Regions from separate parts of the Pedococcus sp. P2_F6 genome, predicted to be linked through region 1. Evidence: riboswitches for the same ligand, from Rfam matches in the RefSeq annotation. Region 1 holds a riboswitch; the other holds the start of a gene.
The links. A riboswitch is a leader RNA that binds a small molecule or an ion and turns the genes downstream of it on or off. The one in region 1 is predicted to bind cobalamin.
Positions count from the first base shown of each region.

Region 2: it holds a riboswitch for cobalamin, as region 1 does, so the genes downstream of both, AC1DWP_RS03560 (ribonucleoside-diphosphate reductase subunit alpha) here and AC1DWP_RS00345 (prenyltransferase/squalene oxidase repeat-containing protein) in region 1, are expected to answer to the same signal.

Region 1 is NZ_JBFUEZ010000001.1:72,504-75,908, reverse strand. It holds gene ileS (isoleucine--tRNA ligase) at 1-649, opposite strand, end outside; cobalamin riboswitch at 1,019-1,145, shown strand; gene AC1DWP_RS00345 (prenyltransferase/squalene oxidase repeat-containing protein) at 1,249-2,898, shown strand; gene AC1DWP_RS00340 (hypothetical protein) at 2,898-3,405, shown strand, end outside.
Region 2 is NZ_JBFUEZ010000001.1:746,256-749,660, forward strand. It holds gene AC1DWP_RS03560 (ribonucleoside-diphosphate reductase subunit alpha) at 1-1,884, opposite strand, end outside; cobalamin riboswitch at 2,024-2,265, opposite strand; gene AC1DWP_RS03565 (DUF4185 domain-containing protein) at 2,333-3,405, shown strand, end outside.

The DNA of each region.
Region 1 (3,405 bases):
TCTGGTAGACGTCGTCGTCCATGCGCAGCTCGTGGTTGGACAGCGGGGTCTGGTCGTTCCAGCAGTAGGGCAGCACGCGGAAGCCCTCGTAGACGTAGCCCTTGTCGTACAACGCCTTGAAGGCCCAGATGACCGACTCCATGTAGTCGGGGTTGAGGGTCTTGTAGTCGTTGTCGAAGTCCACCCAGCGCGCCTGACGGGTGACGTAGTCGCGCCACTCCCCCGTGTACTTCAGCACGGACTCGCGGCACTTGGCGTTGAACTTCTCCAGCCCGAGCTCGAGGATCTCGTCCTTGGTCTTGATGCCGAGCTGGCTCATCGCCTCGAGCTCCGCGGGGAGCCCGTGGGTGTCCCACCCGAACCGTCGCTCGACCCGGCGTCCGCGCATCGTCTGGTAGCGCGGGATGAGGTCCTTGACGTAGCCGGTCAGCAGGTGGCCGTAGTGCGGCAGCCCGTTGGCGAACGGCGGCCCGTCGTAGAAGACGAACTCGTTGTCACCGTTCGTGCCCGCCGACCGGTTCTCCACCGACGCGACGAAGGTGCCGTCCTCGTCCCAGTACCTGAGGATCCGCTCCTCGATCTCGGGAAATCGGGGCGAGGCGGGCACGCCAGAGGGCTCGGTGTGGCTGGAGACCTTCGGATAGGTCATGGTGTCGGCGGTCCTCACATCACTCGTGTTCTTCACACGAGGACGACATCGCCGGGATTCCCGGCGGCACCGCGGTACCACCTCGCTTGCCGCACCCACGCGCCCGAGGAGGCCCGCGGCATACGACCGCTCTTGCTCGAGGTTGTGACGGACCCACCCGTCCGGTTCTAGTGAGCCACCACCCCGCGCGTATGCCGCGTGGCGCCGTGACCGTTCTTCCGGAGGCTCCCCGGTGATGGCCGGTTCAGTGCCTGTGCACCCAAGTCTAGCGGGCCGTGACGAAGGGCACGTCCGCGCGGCGGAAGGGCACCGTGCTGCGGTGTAGTCTGAGCGGCGTTGCCCCAGGGCAACACCACGACGCGACACCAGGGGAAGCCGGTCCAACTCCGGCGCTGACCCGCAACCGTAGGCCGCAGTGAAACGCGGCGAGCCGGAACACCTGGATCGCGAAGCGGCTCCATTTCCGTCGAGGTACGCGGGGCGGAGCCCGGACACCAGGTCCGAGGCCGCCCCCCGATGTCGCTCCAGCGACGCCGGGGGTCTTTCACGTTCTGGTGCCGGTGCACCCGTCGCGACACCGTTCGCAGTGAAGAGGCACCATGCACCGCACCCTCCGCAGCGCCCGTCCGGCCGCTGCACTGGCCCTGACACTGGGGGCAGCCCTGGTCCTGCCCGGCGCGGCGTTCGCCGGGACGACCGAGCCCACCCCGGTCAGCACCACGAGCACGACGAGCACCGGGACCACGAGCACCGGGACCGGCAGCGCCACGAGCGAGCCCACCGGCTCGACCTCGGCCACCACCACGACCCCGCCCCCCAGCGACACCTCGACGACCACGTCCGCCACAGGCTCGACCACCACCGGGACGAGCACCCTTCCCAGCACCACGACCGCCACCACCGGGTTGACCAAGTCGAGCGCCGCCAAGACCACCTCCCCCACCCTCGGACTGGTCCCCGGCGGCCGGGCGGGCCGGTATGGGCTGAACGCTGCCGCCGTCCTCCCCGAGACCTCCACCGACCCGGCCCTGGTCGCCGCCGGCTACCTCGTCAGGGAGCTTGCCGCAGGCCAGCACCACTTCTCCACCGTGGTCCCCGGCTTCGGCACGTTCGCCGACTACGGCGTCACCGCGGACGCCGTGCTGGCGCTCGCGGCAGCGGGGGCCGGGCAGGATGAGGCCGCCCTGACCACCGCGTACCTCGCCAACCACGTCCTCGACTACGTCGGCTTCGGCGATCCCAATGAGATCGCGGCGGGCGCGGTCGCGAAGCTCCTCAACGTCGCCATCGCGCAAGGTGTGGACCCGACCGCTTTCGGGGGTCAGAACCTCGTCGCGACCCTGCAGGCGCGAGAGGCACAGAACGGCCGGTTCTCGGACCAGTCGCAGTACGGCGACTTCTCGAACACGTTCGGCCAGTCACTCGCCCTCATCGGACTGCACCGGGCCGCCGTCACCACGAGCGCCCCATCGCGGGCGTACCTGCTGACCCAGCAGTGCTCGAACGGTGGCTTCCTGCTGTTCATGACCGATGCCGGCTGCACCGATCCTGCCTCCGCGGACCCGGATGCCACGGCCATGGCCGTCCAGGCCCTGATCGCGATCGGCGGCGCGACGGCTCAGGTCAGCGCAGGCCTCGACTACCTCGCCACGCGCCAGGCAGCGTCGGGGGGTGTCGGAGGCGGCGGACCCCAGACAGGACTCAACGCCAACACCACCGGTCTCGCCGGACAGGCCTTCCTGGCAGGTGGACGCAGCGCCAATGCTCGTCGCGCCGCATCGTTCGTCGCCGCACTGCAGTACGGCTGCACGTTCCCGGCAGGCGTTCGCGGTGGCATCGCCTACGACCAGACCGCCTACGACGACCAGGCAGACGCCGGAACCGCCGCAGCCCCTGTGGACCAGGACCGTCGTTCGACGTCGCAGGCCGCCCTCGCACTCGCCGGCACGCCGCTGTACGCAGTGTCGGCCGTCGGCGCCGACGCCACGGCGCCCGAACTCGACTGCCCCGCGGTCACGACCTCCACCACGACCTCCTCGACCAGCTCGACGAGCTCGAACAGTGCCGGCACCAGCACCACCGCGGCCGCGCCGGCGCCGGCCGACCCCTCCGACCCCGGATCGGCCGTGCCCGGCAACCTGGCCTTCACCGGTGCCGATGTGGCGGCGGCGACCCTCCTCGGAGCGCTGCTGCTGCTCACCGGAGCAGGGGCCATCGTGCTGGCACGGCGCAAGGGCGTGCACGCCTGATGCGGCTGCTCGCGCGCCTCGTCGCCGTCGCCGGACTCGTCGTCGCCGGCGGCCTCGCCCTCCCGGGCGGGGCCGCCCAGGCGGCGGCGTGCTCGGGCACGTCCGGGGTCACCGTCGTCATCGACTACGGATCCAGCTCGTCAACGTCCTGCGCGCCTGGCGATCCGGCGTCGGCCATGTCCGCCCTCAAGGCCGTGGCCACGGTGGTGAGCCCCCAGCGCTACCCCGGCACCGTCGTGTGCCGGATCAACGGGACACCGGCCAGCGACCCGTGCGTCCAGATGCCGCCGGCCAACGCCTACTGGGCGTTCTTCCATGCCTCGCGCGGTGGATCGTGGACCTACAGCAGCTCGGGGGTGGCCAGCTACAACCCCGCCCCGGGCACCGTGATCGGGTTCGCGTTCGGGTCCGGCGGCGCCCCCAGCAGCCCGCCTCCGGCTGCCAGCCCGAGCACGCCCAAGCCGTCGCCCAAGCCGAGCGCCTCCAGCTCGTCGAGCAAGCCACCCG
Region 2 (3,405 bases), 670 kb from region 1:
GATGAGCAGCGAGTTGCGAAGTCCATTCTCCTTGATGGCGTTCCGCACCGACTCCCAGCGCCGGGTCTGAGTCGGCGTGACACCCCAGAGGTCGGGTTGCAGATCACCGCGCGCCGCGCGCGTCTGCTGGTATGCCGGGTGCGGGCCGTGCTCGCCCGCCAGCTCCGCGGACTGCTCCAGTGCCGACAGGTAGACCTCCTCCGCTATGCGGGTGGACAGCTCCTGCGCCTCGGACGAGTCGAACGGCAGCCGCAACGCGAACAGCACGTCCTGCAGGCCCATGACGCCCAGGCCCACGGGCCGCCATCTCGGGTTGGACGCCGCGGACTCGGCGGACGGGTAGTAGTTGATGTCGATGACGCGGTCCAGGTAGGTCACGGCCGTCCGCACGGTCGCCCGCAGCTTGTCCCAGTCCATTGCGTCGCGACCACCGGTCAGGTGCTGGGCCAGGTTGACCGAACCCAGGTTGCACACGGCCGTCTCGTCGTTGCTGGAGACCTCGATGATCTCGGTGCACAGGTTGGAGAGGTGGACGACCGGCGCGCCGGGCACCTGGTCGTCGCTGGTCTGGTTGCACGTCCGGTTGCTGGCGTCCTTGAAGGTCATCCAGCCGTTACCGGTCTGGGCCAGGGTCCGCATCATCTTGCCGTAGAGCTCGCGTGCGCTGACCTGGCGCACGAAGCGTCCGTCGCGCTCCGCCGCGGCATACACAGCCTCGAAGGCCGGACCCCACAGGTCCGGGAGTTCGGGCACCTCGTTCGGGTCGATCAGGCTCCACTGCTCGTCGGCCTCGACGCGGCGCATGAACTCGTCGGGGACCCAGTTGGCCAGGTTGAGGTTGTGGGCTCGGCGGGCGTCCTCGCCGGTGTTGTCGCGCAGCTCGAGGAACTCCTCGATGTCGGGGTGCCATGGCTCGAGGTAGACGCACGCGGCTCCCTTGCGGCGACCGCCCTGGTTGACCGCGGAGACCGACGAGTCGAGGGTGCGCAGCCACGGGACGATGCCGTTGGAGTGACCGTTGGTGCCACGGATCAGCGCCCCACGGGACCGCACCCGCGACCACGAGATCCCAATGCCACCAGCGAACTTGGACAGCTTGGCGACCTGGGTGTAACGGTCGTAGATCGACTCCAGCTCGTCCTGGGGCGAGTCGACGAGGTAGCAGGACGACATCTGGGTGTGCCGCGTGCCGGAGTTGAACAGGGTGGGAGAGCTGGGCAGGTAGGCCAGCGAGGCCATCAGCTGGTAGAAGGCGATCGCTTCCTGAGGTGTGTGCGACAGGCCGCAGGCCACCCGGAGCAGGAAGTACTGGGGGGTCTCGATGACCAACCGGGTGTCGGGGTGGCGCAGCAGGTAGCGGTCGTAGACGGTGCGCAGCCCGAAGTACTCGAATCGCCGGTCGTTGGACACGTCGACGGCGTGGTCGAGCTTGCGCGCGTTGGCCTCGACGAAGGCAGCGGTCTCGTCACCGATCAGTCCCTCGAGGTGCCCGAGGCGGACGGCCTGGCTGAACGACGCGATCTGCTGCCCGCGGACCTCCTTGTCGATGTAGTTCGACAACAACCGGGCTGCGAGCCGGGAGTACTCCGGCTCGGCCGCGGTCATCTCTGCCGCCGTCTGGATGGACAGTCGGTCGAGCTCGGCGGTGGTGGCTCCGTCGTAGAGGCCGCTGATGGTCCGGGTGGCGATCGCCATGGGGTCGACCTCGGCGAGGTCGTCGCACCACCGCTCCACGGCGCGGACGATCTTCATCACGTCGACGGGTTCGGCGTCGCCGTTGCGCTTGCGCACGGCCATCGTCGTGCGTCGGGTGGTCGTCGCTTCGGCGGCCTCAGGGGGGTGGACGACGTCACTGTCGACCACGTCGGTGCTGGTGTCGGTCACTGCTCTCTCCTCGCGAGCGAATCGGTGCCGCGGACGCGAGGAGGAGACGACGACGCAGCCACGCGCGTCGCCGAGGGCGACGGGGTGCGGTGCTGCGCATGTCGTGTGACCCGCCCTCGAGGCCACGACTCACCGCGCACGGTGTGCACGGTCGCTGGCAGGTCTTCGGACTCGCGGACGTGTCGTGCCGGCGACCCGGATCTGGTGGGTCGCCGACTCGGTTCCTACTGGCCGTCGCTTCCCACCCGCGTGTGCGAGCAGTGCTTGATGACGGCGGTCGTTTCCGCTTACCGCTGCGGGGCAGTCCCGGAATCTCACCGGGTTCCCTCTTGCCCCGAAGACCGATTGCGCGGCCTTCGGACCAGCAAGAGACACCATATGCGGGTGGTTGGCGCAAAGCGCGGCACCACATGTTGGGTCGGCGTGTCGCTTCCCTAGGATTGCCTGCATGCGGCGCGCCATCCCCTTCGCGGCCAGCGCGGCAATCGTCCTCCTTGCCCTGGTGGGGTGCTCCGCCCCTTCACCAAGCGGTGCGCCGGCACCGCCTGCCGGCACCCCGGCATACCCCCGACTCACCCCGACCTGCCCGGTGGCGACCTCCACAGGGAGGCCGCCCACCGTGACGGTCGGCCAGCTCAACCGGATCGTCGCGGGCCTCGACCTGCCGTTGTGGCAGGCCGGCGACATCGGCGCCAGCGCCCGACTCCCGGATGAGCGGATCGTGTGGGTCTTCGGCGACACGGTGCGCCGCGAAGGGATCTCCCCGCGGATCGTGGCCAACTCCATGCTGGTCACGAGCGGACTGTGCACGTCCCAGGTCGAGACGTCAGCGCGGGGACCGGCGATCCCCGACCGCGCCGATGGCGTCGTCCACTGGCCGATGTCGGTGGTGTCGCTGTCGAGGCCGGACGCTGACTTCCTCGTCGTCATCACCGCACGCATCCGTCGTGGCGTTGCGGGAAGCTTCGACTTCACGTACCTCGGCAGCAGCGCAACGGTTTTCGAGGTGCCCACCGGTGGGGCCCCGCAGCTGCGGCACCAGCTGGACATCACCCCCGACAGCCCCGCGCCCGACCAGGTCAACTGGGGCTCGGCGATGACCGTGAGTGGTGACTGGCTCTACGTCTACGGCACCCGGCTCCCCACTCGCCACTCCTTCGGACGAGCGCTGTATGCCGCCCGCGCACCGGTGGCTGCCGCGCGTGACCGCTCCACGTGGCAGTTCTGGGACGGCGCGGCCTGGGTGTCGGAACAGGATCGCGCTGCGGTGGTCCTCGCGGCCGAGGGCGGGGTCTCCCAGACCTTGTCGGTCGACGCCGTCGACGGCCACTTCGTCATCGTCTCCAAGCGGGACGGCGACCTCGGCAACACGGTCTACGCGTGGTCGTCGGACTCACCCGTCGGCCCCTGGGCGGCTCAGCGAGGGACGAGGGCGGAGTTCCAGGACCCGTCGGGACAGCTCAAGTACGCTCCGCTCGCCCACCCCGGGATCGCGCTGGCCGACGGACGACTGCTCATCTC